DNA from 2 places in the Paenibacillus sp. V4I9 genome. Region 1 is predicted to be linked to the other one. Evidence: a T-box and tRNA genes for the amino acid it is inferred to sense, from the RefSeq annotation. Region 1 holds a T-box; the other holds one or more tRNA genes.
The links. The T-box of region 1 lies ahead of trpS (tryptophan--tRNA ligase). A T-box ahead of a tRNA ligase gene usually reads a tRNA of that ligase, here a tRNA-Trp.

Region 1 (10,830 bases):
TGAGGTTGCCTGATGAACGGATCCATATTCTCTTTTGAAATGATGTTGTAAAAAGTGCAACAATCGCTGCCTGGATCCCGCCTTTCTCCCTTCATTGTTGCATAATGCTACAACAATTGGGCCTCATATAGGCGATTTAGCAGCAAATGAGCTCGAAATGTTGTATGAAATGCAACTTCATGTTGCAAAATAGCCTTTTGGTGTGCGAATTGTTGTAGGAATTACAACATTGGTATCCACTATAGCCCAGTCTACCCTCATAAAGCTGCTGAAAGATTCTAGAATCAAACTTTGGAGGCAAGTCTACCAGTGGTTAGTCGGCATAGTGCATGAATCGACAGTTTCTGTTATACAAAATTTATCCTTTAAAAAAATAGAAAGGCTTCTTCCAAGTAGTTGCTACTTAAAAGAAAGCCCTTTTTTACTTAAGTATAGGGAAAACTGTTATCTGCTGAATTTACCGGCTGCGCCGCCAGCAAGTTGCTGTTCAGCAATTTGCACGAGACGACGAGTGATGTTTCCACCGATTGCTCCTGTATCACGAGAAGCCATGTAGCCGTAGTAGCCGTCTTGAGGAATTTGGATGCCTAATTCTTGAGCAACTTCAAACTTCAATTGGTCTAGAGCTTGCGTAGCTTGTGGAACAACTAGTTGATTGCTGCTACGAGATTGTCCTGATGCCATCTGATATCACCTCCAGTAATGGTAGTATAATCTTTTTTAGGAATTATACTCATCACCTAAACTGGAAATTATCACCATAAAAATAAACCTTAAAAGCAGGAACGCACAGTCTTTGCTATAATGAGAAAACCGAATAAATGGGAGAGCGGAGGCAGGAGTTATGTTTGATATATCCATAAAGGGCTGGTCCCTAGATAAAGATTTACAAATTATTCAGGCAGATGTCCTCATGGCGGTGGACGATAGTATTATTATTGAAGAGCCATTGTGTGTAGATGTGGGGCTTCCTGCGTTCTTGTATAGTGCCCTGCATGATACCGCGCCGAATCGTTTTGCGCCAGCGGATCAATGGGAGCGAATGCCGTTCTTTGTATGCGGCTGCGGAGATCCGGAGTGTAGAGGTTTTTCGTTCGTTGTGCGTCATCTGGCGGATGAACAAGTGGAACTCGCATCCGTTGAGGAGCGCTCTAATGGAACATATCGCGAGCTTGAAACGCATATGATCCCTAGCTTGGAGTACAGCAAGAAGGTTATGGAGGTAGGTGAAACCTATCTTGCGTTTATTAAAGATTTGGATTATCGGCCTTATTTCGGTGATACAGTGAAAGTTATCGAAGATCTTGTACATCAAATACATCAACAATTACGGAGTGAATAAGATGGCAGCAGTGAAATATTATGTTGTTTGGGTAGGACATCAACCAGGGATCTACCGTACATGGGCTGATTGTCAGGCTCAGACCAAAGGTTATCCGCAAGCTAGATTTAAATCGTATGAATCGGAGCTGGAGGCACGTCAAGCACTGGAGAAGGGGTGGCAGAAGTCGCTGAATTTCTCTGGAAAAGGGGGAACAGCTGCAACTTCTACGGGCAAGTCAGCTACACCTGAGACGGCGCCTGAAGTCGACTATAACAGTATCTCCGTCGATGTTGGCTGTTCGGGGAATCCAGGAATTGTTGAATACAAAGGTGTCGATACGAAGACGGGTGAGATTATTTTCTATCAAGGCCCTATTTCCAAAGGGACGAATAATTTAGGTGAGTTTCTTGCTATCGTTCACGGACTCGCTTATTTGCAGAAGCTAGGCAGTAATAAAACCATTTATACCGATTCAGTCACAGCTTTGAGCTGGATACGTAAAAAAGAGGTTTCCACTAATCTAGTTAGGGATGCTTCCACAGAAGAAATTTGGACATTAGTTGATCGGGCGTTGAAATGGCTCAAAACGAACGCTTATACTAATAAAATTATGAAGTGGGATACGCGGAAATGGGGAGAAATCAAGGCTGATTTTGGAAGGAAATAAAAAAAGTCGAAATGTAAGAGAAAATATCATCAAATGTATTGACGGGAAATCCTACCAATGCTAATATACAGTAATTCCTATTAAATTACTCGGTATAATTTTTGATAGAGTTGATAGGAAATAGAGTAATGCATTAGATCGGGAGGGTAACTCATGAAAAGAACGAAATTAGGCGGTTTATTCATCATCCTGGCTTTAGTAGGAAGCTTGCTTGCGGCCTGCGGACAAAAAGAGAGCAGCAGCGCTTCGGCAACACCTGCTGCAAGCGCGAAAGCGACTGACGCAGCTAAAGCAGCAGATTTAAGCGGAAAGAAAATTGCACTCGTGATGCAATTCAATACAGGTACATTTTCATCTCAGTATGTAGAAGGTGTGAAGGAACAAGTAGAGAAGCTTGGCGGTAAGGTAACGGTATTCGCTGCTGATACGGATCTGGCGAAAATGTCATCCAATCTGGATGCAGCGATTAATCAGAAATTCGATGGTATTCTCATCGATCACGGAACAGCGGAAGCGTTGGAAGCAGGCGTGAAGAAAGCACTAGAAAAGAAAATTCCAGTCGTAAGTTTCGATTCGATTCTTTCTGTTCCGGGCGTTACGTCCTTAGAGCAAGGCGATCAGAAGATGGCTGAAGCTACGTTAGAGCAGCTTGCGAAGGATGCTGGCGGTAAAGGGAACATCGTGAAAGTATGGGTAGCCGGCTTTGCACCGATGGAACGCAGACAATTGGCCTACCAAGCTTTCCAAAAGAAATATCCAGACATTAAAGAAGTAGCTGCATTCGGTACAGCTAAAGATCCTGCGTTAGATACACAAACGCAAATGGAAGCGATTCTGAAGAAATACCCGAACAAAGGTGATATCACAGCGGTATGGACAGCTTGGGATGAGTTTGCGAAAGGCGCTTCCCGTGCGATTCAACAAGCAGGACGTACAGAAATTAAAGTATACGGGATTGACCTGAGTGATGAAGACTTGCAATTGCTGCAAGATCCGAAAAGCCCATGGGTGGCATCTGCTGCGGTAGATCCGAAAGATATCGGTCGCGTACAAGTGCGTTACCTTTATCAGAAGCTGCATGGTGACCAAACGCCTGAGAAAGTGGTATTGGAGCCTGTTTATGTATCCAGAGACCAACTGCCGAAGGACAAGCAAGTAAATACAACACAGCTTAGCGAATACGTCAAAGGCTGGGGCGGAAGCCAACAAGGCTATACGGACTGGTTGAAAGCGGCAGAAAAAAAATAGTGTAATCCAATGCGGTCCCATCGTTATTATGCGATGGGACTTTCAGATTGAGATGAGAGGTGAATGATGATGTCGGTTGACAACGGGTCTTTGCTGCATATGAGAGGCATCTCCAAATCGTTCCCAGGCGTGAAGGCGCTGCAGGAGGTTAATTTTGACCTGCAAAACAAAGAAATTCATGCCTTGCTCGGGGCTAACGGTGCTGGAAAGAGTACCTTGATGAAGATTTTATCCGGCGCTTATACCCATGATACGGGGCAAATTTCAATAAACGGCCAGTCTCTCAACATACAGACGCCTAAGGAAGCAATGAACCAAGGTATCTATTGCGTCTATCAAGAAGTAGACACAGCCTTAGCAGCTGGGCTTACAGTGACCGAAAATGTCATGATGGATAAAATGGTTCAAGGCGGGGCCTGGGTCAGTTGGAGAAAGCTGCATCGGGAAGCCGAAGCAATTCTAGCAAAAATCGGGGCTGCGTTCTCTGTCCGCAGCAAGGTGGACGAGCTGAGCATCTCACAGAAGCAGCTAGTACTTATCGCTAGAGCGATGGCGCACAAGGCCAAGATCATCATCTTCGACGAGCCTACAGCACCGCTTAGTCTGGAGGAGTCAGAGCGGCTGTTCCAGATCATGGACAGCCTGAAGCGCGAAGGGGTGGGGATTATCTTCATCTCCCACCGTTTGCAGGAAGTGTTCCGCGTCGCTGACCGGATCACGATCATGCGCGACGGCCGCCACGTGCTCACGCAGGCGGCCGCAGACATGGACATCGCCGGAGTCATTGAGGCGATGCTGGGCAAGACCTTCACCGAGGAGTTCCCCAAAGCCGATGTTCCAATCGGCGATACCCTCCTCGAGGTGAAAGGGCTGCGCCGCGGCACCAAGGTGCGCGGCGTCAGCTTTGCCCTCCGCCGAGGCGAAATCCTCGGCGTCGTGGGGTTGGTCGGCGCCGGCAAGACGGAGCTGAGCCGGCTGATCTTCGGCGCCGACGCCGCGGACGGCGGCGAGGTGTGGCTCGCCGGGCGCAAGCTCGCGCTGCGCCAGCCAGAGGATGCCGTGCGCGCCGGCATCGCGCTCGTGCCCGAGGAGCGCCGCAAGCAGGGCGTCCTTGTGGAGGAGACCGTGAAGCACAATCTGTCGCTTCCGATATTGCGCAAGCTGAGCTCGCTTGGCTTCGTGCAGCGCAGCGCAGAGAGTTTGCACGCGGCGAAGATGGTGGAGCAGCTTGGCGTGCAGCCCGGCGATCCGAATCGCGTTGTGAAGCATCTAAGCGGCGGCAACCAGCAGAAGGTGGCCGTGGGCAAATGGCTGCCGACGAATGCCGACGTCTACATGTTTGACGAGCCGACTAAAGGGGTCGATGTTGGCGCGAAAAGCGATATTTTCCGCTTGATCGGTCAATTGGCCTCGGAAGGTAAAGGCATTATTTATTTATCCTGCGAGCTGAATGAAATTATAGGAATTGCCGATCGCATTTTAGTAATGAGCTATGGTTCTGTGGTGAAGGAGCTCTCCCGTGCGGAAGCGACGCAGGATCTCATTTTAACGTATGCGAGTGCGGGGGAGGCTGAATAGCATGAAGGAAAGAAGTTTGGATTTTACGTTTAAATACGGCGCTTTGTTCATTATTGCGTTGGTGGTTATCGTCTTTTCGATCATCAATGAAAATTTTATGACTTATGACAACATCGCGGACATTTTAAGGTCGATATCGATAGTGATGTTTGTTGCTATAGGGGTCACGTTATCTCAAATTGTAGACGGCTTTGATTTATCCGTAGGCTCAACGGTTTCATTATCAACGGTGGCTGCGGCGGCTTTGATGGTTTGGTACCAACAGCCTCTCATTCTGGTTATTATCGTTCCTCTTATTATAGGAGCTATCATCGGACTCATAAATTCATGGCTCATCGTAAAAATTCGCATTCCGGATTTACTTGCTACTCTAGCGGTGATGTACATCATCGGTGGCGTGCAAAAAACGTATACGAAAGGCTTTTCCATCTATAATAATATGAGATTCCAAGACGGCACGGTGGCAAAAGGGAAGTTTACGCCGGAATTTCTTTGGATCGGTCAAGGAAAGCTCCTTGGTGTACCTGTGCCTGTTATTCTTATGATTGTGGCTGTAATCGTTGTGCATGTCTTTCTGACGTACACCCGCTGGGGGCGCCAGCTCTACATTACGGGGGGAAATCGGGAGGCAGCACGTCTCTCTGGGATTTCTGTTAACAAAATCCGCTTAGCAGCTTATGTGCTGTCCGGTATTTTCGCAGCGTTCGGAGGTATTCTGTATGCTTCTCGTGTCGGTTCAGGACAGATTGATGCCGGTGCTCCGCTTCTGATGGAAGCTGTTGCCTCGGTGTTCGTCGGGTATTCTGTGCTAGGTGCAGGGAAGCCTAATGTCATAGGGACTTTCTTTGGTGCTGTATTGATTGGCGTATTGCTCAATGGACTTACGATGCTGAATGTGCCTTATTTCGGATTTGATATTGTCAAAGGCGGGGTGCTGGTGCTGGCTTTGGCCATTACTTTCGTTCATTTGAATCGACGCAAAGCCTAAAGCGGTATGTTTGATGTTACATTGACGCGTTATCATACTAAAGGCAGAAATTTTACGAGAAGTGTGGTATGATAGATTCATTGTTTTCTCAAAAGAAATGAAATCTAGGAGGAATTGAGAATGGCTCATCCAAAACAGCGAAGCGATATGATTAAAAAAGGATTCGACCGTGCTCCGCATCGCAGTTTGCTGCGTGCAGCCGGCGTTAAAGAGGAAGATTTCGGCAAGCCGTTTATTGCGGTTTGTAACTCTTATATAGACATTATTCCTGGACATGTTCATTTGCAAGAGTTTGGTAAACTCGTGAAGGAAGCGATCCGTGAAGCAGGCGGGGTTCCTTTCGAATTCAACACAATTGGTGTTGACGATGGCATTGCGATGGGGCATATTGGTATGCGTTATTCCTTGCCAAGCCGTGAGATTATTGCGGATTCCTTGGAAACGGTAGTTAATGCTCACTGGTTCGATGGCCTTATCTGTATTCCTAACTGTGATAAAATTACACCGGGTATGATCATGGGTGCCCTTCGCGTTAACATCCCTACGATGTTAGTGAGCGGCGGCCCAATGAAAGCCGGTAAAGATAAAAACGGTAAATCCATTTCCCTATCCTCCGTATTCGAAGGCGTGGGTGCTTTCCAAGCTGGTAAATTAGATGAAGCGGGTCTAGAAGAGTTAGAGCAATACGGTTGTCCGACATGCGGATCTTGTTCCGGTATGTTTACAGCGAACTCCATGAACTGTTTGGCTGAAGGCCTTGGTCTAGCTATGCCGGGTAACGGTACAATTCTGGCTGTTGCTGAAGAGCGTAAGCAATTCGTGAAAGATTGTGCGAAACAATTGATGGTCCTCATTGAAAAAGACATCAAGCCTCGTGATATCGTTACGATCGAAGCGATCGATAACGCATTTGCTCTCGACATGGCAATGGGTGGTTCCACGAACACAGTTCTTCACACATTGGCTATCGCGGCAGAAGCGGGTATTGAGTACCCGATTTCACGCATTAACGAAGTGGCAGAACGTGTACCTCACTTAGCAAAAATCGCTCCAGCTTCCGATTATCACATTGAAGATGTGCATCTGGCTGGTGGTGTAAGTGCAATTATTAACGAGCTGCTCAAAAAGCCGGGTGCATTTGACGGTGACCGCATGACAGTAACTGCCAAAACGTTGCGTGAAAATGTGGCGGGCTGTGAAATTCTGAACCATGAAGTGCTTCGTCCAATTACGAACCCGCACAGCGAAAGAGGCGGACTAGCTGTACTGTTCGGTAACCTTGCTCCTGAGGGGAGTATCGTTAAAGTTGGTGCAGTTGATAAATCCGTTGGCGGACGTCACGTTGGTCCAGCTATTTGCTTCAACTCGCAAGACGAAGCTTTGTACGGCATTGCGAACGGTCATGTTAAAGAAGGCCATGTCGTTGTTATCCGCTACGAAGGTCCGAAGGGTGGACCTGGTATGCCGGAAATGCTGGCTCCTACTTCCCAAATCGTAGGTATGGGTCTTGGCGCGAAGGTTGCGTTAATTACGGACGGACGTTTCTCTGGCGCATCCCGTGGTATCTCCATCGGTCATATTTCTCCGGAAGCCGCTGAGGGCGGGCCACTCGCTTTCGTACATGATGGCGACATCATTGATGTGGACATGGACGGCCGCAAAATCGAATTGCAAATCAGCGATGAAGAATTCGCGAAACGCCGCGAGAGCTGGACAGAGTTCCAACCGAAAATCCAAACCGGATATTTGGCGCGTTATACGAAAATGGTGACAAATGCTAGTGCAGGCGCCATTCTGAAGTTTTAATTATTAATATCAAAAAGGAGTCTCGCCATAAGTGGCGAGCTCCTTTTTTTTAAACTAAAAAGAAACGCATTAAAAGCAATGATCCCGCCAACACCGTAACCGCGACGACGATGGAGAGAGTCAGCACGAAGCGGGCTTTAAAGATGGAGAGCATCATCAGCGTGCTTTTGACGTCGATCATCGGGCCGAACACAAGGAAAGCTAATAAGGAGCCTGGAGAGAAGGAGTTGGCGAAGGAGGCAGCCACGAAAGCATCTGTTGTGGAGCACAGCGAGAGCAGGTAGGCAAAGCCCATCATGAACACATGTGAAATGAAAGGTCCCTGACCGATCGCAGATAAGCTGTCTTGGGCGACGAATGTTTGGATAAGAGCGGTTAGGAAGGCGCCCAGCATCAAGTACTTACTCATTTCGAACAGCTCGGTCGTACCGTGGCTGAACATAACCATCATGCGACCACCGTCGTGCGAATGATTGTGGCCGTGATGATGATCATGATCGTGTTTATGATGATGATTATGGTTATGCCCATGATGATGGTCGTGATCGTGATTGTTGTCGTAAGCGTGAATAAGGTCAGCGTGATGTCCAGGGCTGGAACCCCGGTGGTGGTGTAGTGTGTTTGCCTGATTTTCGATAGGATGACGTAAAGGGTTACCTTTCAGGAAACGTGTCAGCAGCAGTCCTACGATGAGCGCAACGCCAAATGTAAGCCCCATTCGCGAATATGCCATCGAAGGCTCGCCGCGGAAAGCCATGAATGTCGAGGCGAAGACAATGGGATTCAGAATCGGCCCGACTAGTATGAAGATGACAGCTATGTACACAGGCATTCCTTTCCGCATGAGCCGACGAACGAAAGGAATCATTCCGCATTCACAGAGTGGGAACATGATGCCAAGAACGCAGGCAAATAAGATGCCTCCTAACGGGTGCCGCGGCGTCATGCGTCTGATGAACGCTTCAGGAATGAAGTTTTCAACGACCGTGGATAGAAGGACGCCAAGTAACATAAAAGGCAAAGCGTCGAGAAAAATATCCATGAATGCTGTAAAGACGAGCTTGCTTTCATAAAAGACCAAACCCGTAGGAGGAAGCTCTCTCGTTGTCACGATTAAGATGAGGAGAAACGCGCAAATCACCGTGGAGATAGGAAGGCTCCAGCGATATAGAGTCGATGGCAATTCGTTGACACCCCTTTGTCCGTTGATGCGTCCCTGAAGGACGCGGAGTTATTTTATCCATGGAAAGGCTAGTATGATCTATCCTATGTACATGCAGGTTCAGATAGGACAATGTCCTTGATTGACAATGGATTGTAAGGGTGTATAATGATATAAAATCAATTCGCGATGATAGGAACAAGTAAGTTTGTCTTCCGTTTCTCAGAGAGCCGGTGGTTGGTGCGAACCGGTGAAACAAGCAAACCGAATGGATCCTTGAGCATGAGGCTGAACACAGTATGCAGGTTGCCGGAACCTAGGCCGGAGAACATCCTCATCTGTCAAGTATGCCAAACGGAAGCTCCCCGTTATCAGAGCCTGAAGGTCTTATTGAACAATTGTTCACGGACAAATTAGGGTGGTACCACGGTCTCTCGTCCCTTGCGGGGAGAGGCCTTTTTGTTGTTTTTTTAGACCATAAGAAGTTAAGAATTCTGGAGGGATTATCCAATGAAACGAGTATTATCCGGTATGCAATCCAGCGGACAGCTGACGATTGGCAACTATATTGGCGCACTGCGCAATTATGTGAAGCTGCAGCATTTGCATCGCTGTTATTTTATGGTCGTCGATATGCACGCCATCACGGTTCCTCAGGAACCGGCAGCTCTGAAGGAGCAAACAGAGTCCATTGCTTCGCTTTATATTGCTGCGGGACTAGATCCTAGTAAAGCATCCATTTTCCTACAATCCCATGTTCATGCGCACGCTGAGCTCGGCTGGATCATGACGACGCTGACGCATATGGGAGAACTTGAGCGTATGACACAGTTCAAGGACAAATCCGAAGGTAAGGATTCTGTTGGTGCAGGCCTATTTACGTATCCATCCCTTATGGCAGCAGACATTCTGTTATACAATGCGGACCTTATTCCAGTCGGAGATGATCAGAAGCAGCATTTGGAGTTGACGCGCGACTTAGCGAATCGCTTCAACAACCGTTTTGGTGAAATATTTGTCATGCCGCAGCCTTATATGCCTGAGATCGGTGCAAGAATCATGTCTTTGGATGATGCATCCAAAAAGATGAGCAAAAGCAGTCCAAATGCCGGCAGTTACATTGCCATGCTGGATGAGCCTGATGTCATCCGTAAGAAGCTTAGTCGAGCAGTCACCGATTCTGGCCGTGAGGTAAAGTATGATCCTCAAAACAAGCCGGAGGTTAGTAATTTGATGTCGATCTACTCCCACTTTGCAGAGATGAGCTTAGCTGAGATTGAAGCCAAATACGATGGGCAAGGCTATGGACCTTTCAAAAAGGATCTAGCTGAGCATCTTGTGGCCGTTCTTGAGCCGATCCAACAACGCTATCGTGAAATTCGCAGCTCGGGTGAAATTTTCGACATTTTGAAAAAAGGTGCGCAGGAAGCTGCTGAGGTGGCTGATCAAACCCTGCTCGAAGTGAAGAAGCGGATGGGTTTCGTCGTTATATAAAAAGCAAAAAAGAGCTCGAACAGCTAGTACAGCTGTTTGGGCTCTTTCTCTTATTGACGATAGTTGTTAATGCTTTCGTTAAGACCGCGTATTTTTCTTGCGAATCTTCGCTTTAACTGCAAATCCATATCCTATAAAGCCTAAGGAGATGATGGAACAGGCAAGGATCATCCAAGGCTGCCTGAGGGCAATGAATAAGCTGATGGAGGCGAGCAGCAGAGTGCCAATAACAGCGAAAAGAAGAGCTAGTGGTTTGCTCATGTACGTGACCTACTTTCTAGAAGATTGAACAGTGTCTTCTTATTTTAAACTTTTTTGATCGCTGTGCATATAAATTCATTTCCTCCACATACTATCATTGCAAGCTTGCAAATACATCAAAGATTATAGCTGACTGAAAGGAGTCTGATCCTTATGGCGCAAAATCGTAGCAGCAACACATTGGTAGTTCCACAAGCCAATCAAGCTTTAGATCAATTGAAATATGAGGTAGCTCAAGAGCTGGGCATCCAAATTCCTCAAGATGGTTACATGGGTTATATGGCTACTCGCGATGCTGGTGC
Region 2 (10,830 bases), 180 kb from region 1:
ATTGTTATTATCGAAGATGGCTATCACCCGGAAATCACCGTATGGAGGCAGATCCGTGCAATTAATCCTGGCGTGTATAAACTATATGAGGAACTGACAATGAGTAAGGAGACGTTGAAACAAAGAGTTCAGCTGGTTCTACTCGCCTGTGAGTTTTCAGTTATGTCGAAAATGGAACGTTGCTGTGAGGCGTTTATTCAAATCCTAAGAGAAAATGAACAACCATTGAGCACGGATGAACTGCAACAGCATTCTCAATTAGTTGAGCTTAGGGCAGAGCTTCCATTACTGTTGAATAAACTTGTCAAAAAAGGATTGATTAAAGAAGTAGCCGTTATCATTGATGAAGAGAATTCAGAAATCGAGTTAAGATATACGAGTGTTTAATTGATCCAAACCCATGAAGAATCAGGTATTATTCTGGTTCTTTTTTTATTCTTATTTTATTGCTTGACTTTGATTGTGATTCTATGATAAATTAACTCTCGCCGCTAAAAACGGTTCGCATTCGAAAGCCAACGCAATACCAAGATGTAAGCGAAGTATGAAAAAAGAAAAATAAAAAAAGCTTGCATTGAGTAGCCTAGATGTGATATATTATAAAAGTCGCCGCTAAACGGATGGCGCAGAAATACGAAAGAAATTGATCTTTGAAAACTGAACAACGAGTGAGTAAGCGCGAACGAGAAATCGTTCAAAAAAGAGATTGCAAAATCTCGCTAGCAACGCAAATGAGCAATTAAGCTTTCAAATAGTTTTACTATTATGGAGAGTTTGATCCTGGCTCAGGACGAACGCTGGCGGCGTGCCTAATACATGCAAGTCGAGCGGACTTATCCTTCGGGATAAGTTAGCGGCGGACGGGTGAGTAACACGTAGGTAACCTGCCTATAAGACTGGGATAACTATCGGAAACGATAGCTAAGACCGGATAATTGGTTCTCTCGCATGAGAGAATTATGAAACACGGAGCAATCTGTGGCTTATAGATGGGCCTGCGGCGCATTAGCTAGTTGGTAGGGTAACGGCCTACCAAGGCGACGATGCGTAGCCGACCTGAGAGGGTGAACGGCCACACTGGGACTGAGACACGGCCCAGACTCCTACGGGAGGCAGCAGTAGGGAATCTTCCGCAATGGACGCAAGTCTGACGGAGCAACGCCGCGTGAGTGATGAAGGTTTTCGGATCGTAAAGCTCTGTTGCCCTAGACGAACAGCAAGGAGAGTAACTGCTCTTTGTGTGACGGTATAGGAGAAGAAAGCCCCGGCTAACTACGTGCCAGCAGCCGCGGTAATACGTAGGGGGCAAGCGTTGTCCGGAATTATTGGGCGTAAAGCGCGCGCAGGCGGTCAATTAAGTTGGGTGTTTAAGCCCGGGGCTCAACCCCGGTTCGCATCCAAAACTGGTTGACTTGAGTGTAGGAGAGGAAAGTGGAATTCCACGTGTAGCGGTGAAATGCGTAGAGATGTGGAGGAACACCAGTGGCGAAGGCGACTTTCTGGCCTATAACTGACGCTGAGGCGCGAAAGCGTGGGGAGCAAACAGGATTAGATACCCTGGTAGTCCACGCCGTAAACGATGCATACTAGGTGTCGGGGATTCGATTCCTCGGTGCCGAAGTTAACACAGTAAGTATGCCGCCTGGGGAGTACGCTCGCAAGAGTGAAACTCAAAGGAATTGACGGGGACCCGCACAAGCAGTGGAGTATGTGGTTTAATTCGAAGCAACGCGAAGAACCTTACCAGGTCTTGACATCCCTCTGAATACGGTAGAGATATCGTAGGCCTTCGGGACAGAGGAGACAGGTGGTGCATGGTTGTCGTCAGCTCGTGTCGTGAGATGTTGGGTTAAGTCCCGCAACGAGCGCAACCCTTGATCTTAGTTGCCAGCACTTTGGGTGGGCACTCTAAGATGACTGCCGGTGACAAACCGGAGGAAGGTGGGGATGACGTCAAATCATCATGCCCCTTATGACCTGGGCTACACACGTACTACAATGGTCGGTACAACGGGAAGCGAAGCCGCGAGGTGGAGCCAATCCTTATAAGCCGATCTCAGTTCGGATTGCAGGCTGCAACTCGCCTGCATGAAGTCGGAATTGCTAGTAATCGCGGATCAGCATGCCGCGGTGAATACGTTCCCGGGTCTTGTACACACCGCCCGTCACACCACGAGAGTTTACAACACCCGAAGTCGGTGGGGTAACCCGCAAGGGAGCCAGCCGCCGAAGGTGGGGTAGATGATTGGGGTGAAGTCGTAACAAGGTAGCCGTATCGGAAGGTGCGGCTGGATCACCTCCTTTCTATGGAGACTCGGTCTTGATAAGACCAGTCAAGTGTACGTAAGTACACAAATTGCTTACTCACTCGTGTTCAGTTTTGAAAGAGCAAGCCTCTTTCAAACATCACTTTTGTGCTGGTAACATTTACGTGTTGCTGACGTATAGAAGAGATGTTAAGATGTTATTCCGCCGCTGAGAAGCGGAGCGAAGAGCATCACATTGTTCCTTGAAAACTAGATAACGAAACAAAACGTAAAGTAAGAACTTAGGTTGTGTGATTCTTTTGGATCATGCAAAAATCTTTAAAGTTTTTTCTAGGTTAAGCTAGAAAGAGCACACGGAGGATGCCTAGGCACTAGGAGCCGAAGAAGGACGTGGCGAACGACGAAATGCCTCGGGGAGCCGTAAGCAGGCTTTGATCCGGGGATGTCCGAATGGGGGAACCCAGCTGTGGTAATGCGCAGTTACTCTATTGTGAATACATAGCAATAGTAGAGGCATACCCAGGGAACTGAAACATCTAAGTACCTGGAGGAAAAGAAAACAAAAGTGATTCCGTCAGTAGCGGCGAGCGAAAGCGGAATAGCCCAAACCAAGGAGCTTGCTCCTTGGGGTTGTAGGACCTCGTTGTGGGGTTAGTTCGGTAGGCGAAGAGATCTGGAAAGGTCCGGCATAGAAGGTAAAAGCCCTGTAGCCAAAATCGAACGAAACCCCTAGAGGTATCCTGAGTACGGCGGGTCACGTGAAACCCCGTCGGAATCCGGCAGGACCATCTGCCAAGGCTAAATACTCCCTAGTGACCGATAGTGAAGCAGTACCGTGAGGGAAAGGTGAAAAGCACCGCGGAAGCGGAGTGAAAAAGAACCTGAAACCGTGTGCTTACAAAAAGTCAGAGCCCTCTATATGGGTGATGGCGTGCCTTTTGTAGAATGAACCGGCGAGTTACGTTCCCGTGCGAGGTTAAGTTGAAAAGACGGAGCCGCAGCGAAAGCGAGTCTGAATAGGGCGCTTTAGTACGTGGACGTAGACCCGAAACCGTGTGATCTACCCCTGTCCAGGGTGAAGGTGAGGTAACACTCACTGGAGGCCCGAACCCACGCATGTTGAAAAATGCGGGGATGAGGTGGGGGTAGCGGAGAAATTCCAATCGAACTCGGAGATAGCTGGTTCTCCCCGAAATAGCTTTAGGGCTAGCCTCGGATGTTGAGTTGTGGAGGTAAAGCACTGATTGGGTGCGGGGCCCGCCAAGGGTTACCAAGTCCAGTCAAACTCTGAATGCCACAAACTTAAATCCGGGAGTCAGACAGTGAGTGCTAAGATCCATTGTCAAAAGGGAAACAGCCCAGACCATCAGCTAAGGTCCCCAAGTGTGTGTTAAGTGGGAAAGGATGTGGAGTTGCACAGACAACCAGGATGTTGGCTTAGAAGCAGCCACCATTGAAAGAGTGCGTAATAGCTCACTGGTCGAGTGACTCTGCGCCGAAAATGTAACGGGGCTAAACACGCCACCGAAGCTATGGCTTGCACATGAATTTGTGCATGGGTAGGGGAGCGTTGTATGTACGTAGAATTCTGACCGTAAGGACAGGTGGAGCGCATACAAGTGAGAATGCCGGTATAAGTAACGAAAAGATCAGTGAGAATCTGATCCGCCGAAAACCTAAGGGTTCCTGAGGAAGGCTCGTCCGCTCAGGGTAAGTCGGGACCTAAGGCGAGGCCGAAAGGCGTAGTCGATGGACAACAGGTGGAAATTCCTGTACCACCGTAGCCGTTATGAGCAATGGAGTGACGCAGAAGGATAGTGACGCGAGCTGATGGATGCTCGTCCAAGCAGTGAGGCTGATGTGTAGGCAAATCCGCACATCGATAAGGCTGGGCTGTGATGGGGAGGGAAACTTTAAGTACCGAAGGTCATGAGTTCACACTGCCAAGAAAAGCTTCTAGCCAGGCGAAGGTGCCCGTACCGCAAACCGACACAGGTGGGTGAGAAGAGAATTCTAAGGCGCGCGGAAGAACTCTCGTTAAGGAACTCGGCAAAATGACCCCGTAACTTCGGGAGAAGGGGTGCCTCGGTAGGGTGAATAGCCCGAGGGGGCCGCAGTGAAAAGGCCCAAGCGACTGTTTAGCAAAAACACAGGTCTGTGCGAAGCCGCAAGGCGAAGTATACGGGCTGACGCCTGCCCGGTGCTGGAAGGTTAAGAGGAGTGGTTAGGGACCTCGGTTCCGAAGCTATGAATTGAAGCCCCAGTAAACGGCGGCCGTAACTATAACGGTCCTAAGGTAGCGAAATTCCTTGTCAGGTAAATTCTGACCCGCACGAATGGCGTAACGACTTGGGCGCTGTCTCAACGAGAGATCCGGTGAAATTTTAATACCTGTGAAGATGCAGGTTACCCGCGACAAGACGGAAAGACCCCATGGAGCTTTACTGCAGCTTGATATTGGACTTTGGTACGATCTGTACAGGATAGGTGGGAGCCTTTGAAGCCTGAGCGCCAGCTTGGGTGGAGGCATCGTTGGGATACCACCCTGATCGTATCGGAGTTCTAACCTGGTACCGTGATCCGGTATGGGGACAGTGTCAGGTGGGCAGTTTGACTGGGGCGGTCGCCTCCTAAAATGTAACGGAGGCGTTTAAAGGTTCCCTCAGAATGGTTGGAAATCATTCGCAGAGTGCAAAGGCATAAGGGAGCTTGACTGCGAGACCTACAAGTCGAGCAGGGACGAAAGTCGGACTTAGTGATCCGGTGGTACCGAATGGAAGGGCCATCGCTCAACGGATAAAAGCTACCCTGGGGATAACAGGCTTATCTCCCCCAAGAGTCCACATCGACGGGGAGGTTTGGCACCTCGATGTCGGCTCATCGCATCCTGGGGCTGAAGTAGGTCCCAAGGGTTGGGCTGTTCGCCCATTAAAGCGGTACGCGAGCTGGGTTCAGAACGTCGTGAGACAGTTCGGTCCCTATCTGTCGCGGGCGTAGGAAATTTGAGAGGAGCTGTCCTTAGTACGAGAGGACCGGGATGGACGTACCGCTGGTGTACCAGTTGTCTCGCCAGAGGCATCGCTGGGTAGCTATGTACGGAGGGGATAAGCGCTGAAAGCATCTAAGCGCGAAGCCCCCCTCAAGATGAGATTTCCCAGTATGTAAGACCCCTTGTAGACGACGAGGTTGATAGGTTCGAGGTGGAAGTGCAGCAATGCATGCAGCTGACGAATACTAATCGGTCGAGGGCTTAACCTAATATAGGGATCTTTGACGAAAGTCAAAGTCTCTCAGATTCGCCCAGAAAGAAAACCTAAGAGCTGTACCTTTACGCAAGTTTCGTATCTAGTTTTCAAGGAATAAATCCTTGAAGTGAACATTGTTTTTATTCCCTGATAGCTCAGTTGGTAGAGCACTCGACTGTTAATCGAGTTGTCACAGGTTCGAGTCCTGTTCGGGGAGCCATATGGAGAGGTGTCCGAGCTGGCCGAAGGAGCACGATTGGAAATCGTGTAGGCGTCACAAGCGTCTCGAGGGTTCGAATCCCTCTCTCTCCGCCACTATCTTTCTAGCAAGGCCCGTTGGTCAAGTGGTTAAGACACCTCCCTTTCACGGAGGTAACAGGGGTTCGAGTCCCCTACGGGTCACCATTAATACTCTCATGGAGGCTTAGCTCAGCTGGGAGAGCATCTGCCTTACAAGCAGAGGGTCGGCGGTTCGATCCCGTCAGCCTCCACCATGATTCCTTAGCAAGACTTGCTTTACTAGGATTCATCATATATGCTTAATGACGCGGGGTGGAGCAGCCCGGTAGCTCGTCGGGCTCATAACCCGAAGGCCGCAGGTTCAAATCCTGCCCCCGCAACCAATCTTCTTATTGAAGATCTTGTACTTAGCATGGAGCTGTGGTGTAGTGGCCTAACATGCCTGCCTGTCACGCAGGAGACCGCGGGTTCGAATCCCGTCAGCTCCGCCATTTTTTCAAAATCAAGTAAGGCTCGGTAGCTCAGTCGGTAGAGCAGAGGACTGAAAATCCTCGTGTCGGCGGTTCGATTCCGTCCCGAGCCACCATTTTTACAAACTTAATATGCCGTTGTAGCTCAACTGGTAGAGCAACTGACTTGTAATCAGTAGGTTGGGGGTTCAAGTCCTCTCGACGGCACCATTGCTTTGTGGAGGCTTAGTGAAGTGGCTAAACACGGCAGACTGTAAATCTGCTCTCTTCGAGTTCGGTGGTTCGAATCCATCAGCCTCCATTTACTTTTTCTAGGGGCATAGTTTAAGGGTAGAACAAAGGTCTCCAAAACCTTTGGTGTGGGTTCAATTCCTGCTGCCCCTGCCAAAAAAGTAAGAAACTTAATATTGTGGCGGTCGTGGCGAAGGGGTTAACGCACTGGTTTGTGGATCCAGCATTCGCGGGTTCAAGTCCCGTCGTCCGCCCATTATTACCCAAGTAACATAATGGGGATTAGCCAAGCGGTAAGGCAACGGACTTTGACTCCGTCATGCCAAGGTTCAAATCCTTGATCCCCAGTTTTATATGCGGAAGTGGCTCAGCGGTAGAGCATCGCCTTGCCAAGGCGAGGGTCGCGGGTTCGATCCCCGTCTTCCGCTCCATTATTACTAAGGCGCCATAGCCAAGTGGTAAGGCAGAGCTCTGCAAAAGCTTTACCCCCAGTTCGAATCTGGGTGGCGCCTCCACATTTATTAGCCGGAGTGGCGGAATCGGCAGACGCACAGGACTTAAAATCCTGCGGTAGGTGACTACCGTACCAGTTCAAGTCTGGTCTTCGGCACCATTATCTTTACAACTTCATATGCCGGCATGGCGGAATGGCAGACGCGCTCGACTCAAAATCGAGTCCGAAAGGGTGGAGGTTCGAGTCCTCTTGCCGGTATGGAGCAAAAAAAGGACATGAAATCATTTGATTTCATGTCCTTTTTTATATCCATACAATATAAAATTTAATGCGTTTGAATCCTATACAAATGTCGTGAAATCGAGAAAATACTTCATATAATTTCTGGCATATCCTGGAAGGAGGATGGGTGTGAAAAATTCCTTGCGCTTCAAATTCGTTGCTGGCTTTCTAATTATAATTATTCCGCTTATATTCTTTCTATTATTTAATAATTTGTATGCAATAACTGTCGTACGAGAGCAAGTCTCCACGACAAATAGCAACTTACTTGCGCAGCACGTAAAGCAAATCAATAAGATGTTTGCTGAAACTAATACCTATCTATATGATTTATGGGACAACGAAATTGACATTAATCAGCTTAATGATCTTACATTCGGTACGGACGAGTATTTACTAACTAAAAAAAGAATAGTTAATCGCTTTCAAACGAACCTCAATTATTTTTTTCTGCTGGATACCATATTTCTTTTTAATGACCAGACACAGGATGTGACCTTTGTAACAAAACAGGATTATTATTTTCAGCAGAAGCTAATTGTGGAAACAGTTCCAATAGAAATGGCGGATCAGAAAAATGTGGACTCGCCGGTATGGCGGTTAATTCAATTTGAAAATCGAACGGTCTTAATGAAAACTACGCGCCTGACGAACAATCTCATCGCGGGGGCGATCGTAAATACAGATAGCTTGGTCGCTTCGTTAGAGTTTTTGGATATGGGGACAACCGGCGGTGCAGTCATACTTACCAAAAATGGGGCTGTCGCTTCACATACGACTCTTGGAGCTTCGGAACTAAAGGGAGCAGTTGAAGCAGTACCTCATCTTAATAATACGTACCAAATTGTTACCGATCCAAAGGACAATAATAAATATTTGCTGATTAGTGTTTTTTCTGAAATTGCAAACATTAATTACACCGTAATGATTCCCGAAGGAACTATGCTGAAACATCTTCCATTCTTTCAGATAGCGGTATATTTTATCCCTCTGTGCGGGATATTGATTCTGCTTTTTTACTTATACTTTCTGCGAAGTGTCTTATTGAAGCCAATGAATTCATTGATGCGTGGGATGAATCGTATTATGCGAGGCGATTTAAACATTCGATTGAATGAAAATCACTCTAGTGAATTTTCTTTTTTGATAGGCACGTTTAACAATATGGTTACAGAGATTTCAAAGTTGAAAATAGATGTTTACGAGGAAAAAATTCGTACACAGGAGGCTGAATTTGGGCTGCTGCAGGTGCAAATCCGACCTCATTTTTATTTGAATTCACTGAATATAATCTATAGTTTAGCTGCTATTAAGGAATATGCTTTGATACAAAAAATGACACAGCATTTAGCTGAATACTTTCGTTTTATAACGCAGACTAAGCAAGGAACCGTGACACTGGAAGCTGAAATCAGACACACTCAAAATTATTTGGAGATTCAGAAGCTGCGGTTTCCTAACCAACTCATTTATGAGATTGAACTTCCGGATCGATATCGGAAATGTGATATCCTGCCTTTGACGATTCAAACTTTTGTTGAGAATAGCATCATTCATGGATTTACGGATCGAAGAGAGTTGTTTACGGTTCGGATCATTATTACTGCAGATGAACAAGATTTCTTGTGGATAGAAGTTAGTGATAGCGGAGTCGGATTTTCTGAGACTTTCTTGAAGAAGCTGAAAGAAGACCGTTACGAGGATGAATTATTTGCAGAAGGCCATCTAGGCATCCAGAATGTAATAAAAAGGCAGCGTATCAGATATAAAGGAAAAGCACAATTGTTGTTTAACAATGGCAAAGTCAGAGGTGCTGAAGTTAAATTAGGTATACCAATGAGTTATTGTGTAAATGAGGAGGATGAAGATGTATAACTTGTTGGTTGTGGATGATGAGTTATATGCAGTCAAAGGTATTACTCAAGGCATTGATTGGTCAGAGATTGACATTTCAGAAGTTTTTGAGGCGTTTAATGCAGAGGAGGCCAAAGAACGATTTACTTTATCCGCAGTAGATATCGTAATTTGTGACATAGAGATGCCTTCAAGCAATGGTTTAGAACTATTAGAATGGATTAAAGAAAATTATCCGCAAACAGAAACGATTTTTGTGACAGGACATGCAGACTTTAGTTATGCACGCAGAGCGATTCACCTAGGCAGTTTTGATTATTTGTTGAAGCCTGTTAATTATGAAGAATTAAAGGCTGTTGTTAGCCGTGTCATACAAAAACTTATTATAGATCGAACTTACAAAAAATACTCTTCATTGTTTGAATCCCATAAACCTCTTATGGAGGAAAGATTTTGGCAAGAATTTTTTGCAAATCGAATGTCTCCTTCGGAAACACAATTAGAAGAGCTTATTACAAAATATCAATTGAATATTTCATCCCAATTTTCAATACTGCCTATTTTAATAAGTGTAGAATTGTGGCAAAAGGAGTTGACAGTACGTGAAGAGGAAATACTGGAATATGCACTGCGAAATGCAGCTTCCGAGTTAATTATAAAAGGAGATCAGGGCTGTGTTATTCAAGATCGAAGAGGACATAATATCGTTATACTTTATGAAAAACATGGCGAAAGTATGGATATAGAGGAACTTACACGTCGGTGTGAAAGTTACTTATCGGCTTGCAATCAATACTTTTATTGTCATTTGTCCTGCTATGTCGGCACAGTCTCAACGTTCCATAATCTGCTCAAAACGTATGTATCGGTTTTGGAAATGGAACGCAGCAATGTTACACAATCCAACAAAGTGTTAGCGCAATTTAATCAATGGTCTCAGCGCATTGTCACACTAGGAACAGACATCCTACAAGTAGAAGATAGAGAAAAAGCATCCGTCATCCAAAAAATATACGATTATATTGATGAGCATTTGCAGGATGAACTTAGTAGAGAGCAAATTGCAGAATATGTACACTTTAATTCAGCGTATTTATCTCGGTTGTTTCGAAAAGAAACAAACACCTCGTTAACGGACTACATTCTGGAGAAAAGAATGAACAAAGCAAAGTTACTTTTGATCTCCACAAATATTAAAATAAGTGATGTTTCCTCTCTGGTTGGCTATGGTGATATCCCTCATTTTACTAAAATGTTTAAAAGAAATGTCGGATTAACTCCACAGGAATTTCGAAAGAGTAAATCAAAAGTGTAAATAACATAAAGAATGACTCTTGGTTTTGCAGCCAAGAGTCTTTTTATTTATGTCATAATAACACAAGTTGATAAGTCACTTTTACCAGTAGAGTAGAAAGATCAAGCACCTTATAATAAGTAATAGAAGATGCAAGATGCTAAAGCTTGCCGGATAATAGGAGGGTTTTCAAATGAACCAGGAGGCTAGTATAACAGTACCTGCAAAACCTGTAAAACGAAGTATTCGTAAAAAGAACGATGGCCTTCGTCATATTTTGCAATATAAAGCGCTTTATCTTATGTTTATGCCGGGTGTTATATTTCTACTCATTAACAATTACTTTCCGATGTTTGGCGTAATTATTGCTTTTAAAAACGTGAATTATACCGATGGAATTTTGCATAGTCCATGGGTGGGATGGACAAATTTCAAGTTTTTATTCAGTACCTCAGATGCTTGGGTTATTACCCGCAATACACTGCTCTATAAC

Region 2: it encodes a tRNA-Trp, which carries the amino acid that the T-box ahead of trpS (tryptophan--tRNA ligase) is inferred to sense. The anticodon was not compared.

What each region holds. Positions count from the first base shown of each region.
Region 1 covers NZ_JAUSZE010000001.1:963,413-974,242, forward strand. The annotation lists gene QFZ81_RS04715 (alpha/beta-type small acid-soluble spore protein) at 445-684, opposite strand; gene QFZ81_RS04720 (hypothetical protein) at 845-1,342, shown strand; gene rnhA (ribonuclease H) at 1,344-1,991, shown strand; gene QFZ81_RS04730 (sugar ABC transporter substrate-binding protein) at 2,145-3,239, shown strand; gene QFZ81_RS04735 (sugar ABC transporter ATP-binding protein) at 3,309-4,817, shown strand; gene QFZ81_RS04740 (ABC transporter permease) at 4,819-5,805, shown strand; gene ilvD (dihydroxy-acid dehydratase) at 5,926-7,611, shown strand; gene QFZ81_RS04750 (permease) at 7,661-8,794, opposite strand; T-box leader at 8,954-9,218, shown strand; gene trpS (tryptophan--tRNA ligase) at 9,284-10,267, shown strand; gene QFZ81_RS04760 (DUF5325 family protein) at 10,346-10,528, opposite strand; gene QFZ81_RS04765 (alpha/beta-type small acid-soluble spore protein) at 10,682-10,830, shown strand, end outside.
Region 2 covers NZ_JAUSZE010000001.1:782,896-793,725, forward strand. The annotation lists gene QFZ81_RS03705 (nucleotidyltransferase-like protein) at 1-387, shown strand, start outside; rRNA gene QFZ81_RS03710 (16S ribosomal RNA) at 763-2,304, shown strand; rRNA gene QFZ81_RS03715 (23S ribosomal RNA) at 2,601-5,525, shown strand; tRNA gene QFZ81_RS03720 (tRNA-Asn) at 5,657-5,732, shown strand; tRNA gene QFZ81_RS03725 (tRNA-Ser) at 5,736-5,827, shown strand; tRNA gene QFZ81_RS03730 (tRNA-Glu) at 5,843-5,917, shown strand; tRNA gene QFZ81_RS03735 (tRNA-Val) at 5,931-6,006, shown strand; tRNA gene QFZ81_RS03740 (tRNA-Met) at 6,059-6,135, shown strand; tRNA gene QFZ81_RS03745 (tRNA-Asp) at 6,167-6,243, shown strand; tRNA gene QFZ81_RS03750 (tRNA-Phe) at 6,263-6,338, shown strand; tRNA gene QFZ81_RS03755 (tRNA-Thr) at 6,357-6,432, shown strand; tRNA gene QFZ81_RS03760 (tRNA-Tyr) at 6,442-6,523, shown strand; tRNA gene QFZ81_RS03765 (tRNA-Trp) at 6,536-6,609, shown strand; tRNA gene QFZ81_RS03770 (tRNA-His) at 6,635-6,707, shown strand; tRNA gene QFZ81_RS03775 (tRNA-Gln) at 6,730-6,801, shown strand; tRNA gene QFZ81_RS03780 (tRNA-Gly) at 6,810-6,884, shown strand; tRNA gene QFZ81_RS03785 (tRNA-Cys) at 6,895-6,968, shown strand; tRNA gene QFZ81_RS03790 (tRNA-Leu) at 6,978-7,066, shown strand; tRNA gene QFZ81_RS03795 (tRNA-Leu) at 7,087-7,165, shown strand; gene QFZ81_RS03800 (sensor histidine kinase) at 7,319-9,064, shown strand; gene QFZ81_RS03805 (response regulator transcription factor) at 9,057-10,358, shown strand; gene QFZ81_RS03810 (ABC transporter permease) at 10,531-10,830, shown strand, end outside.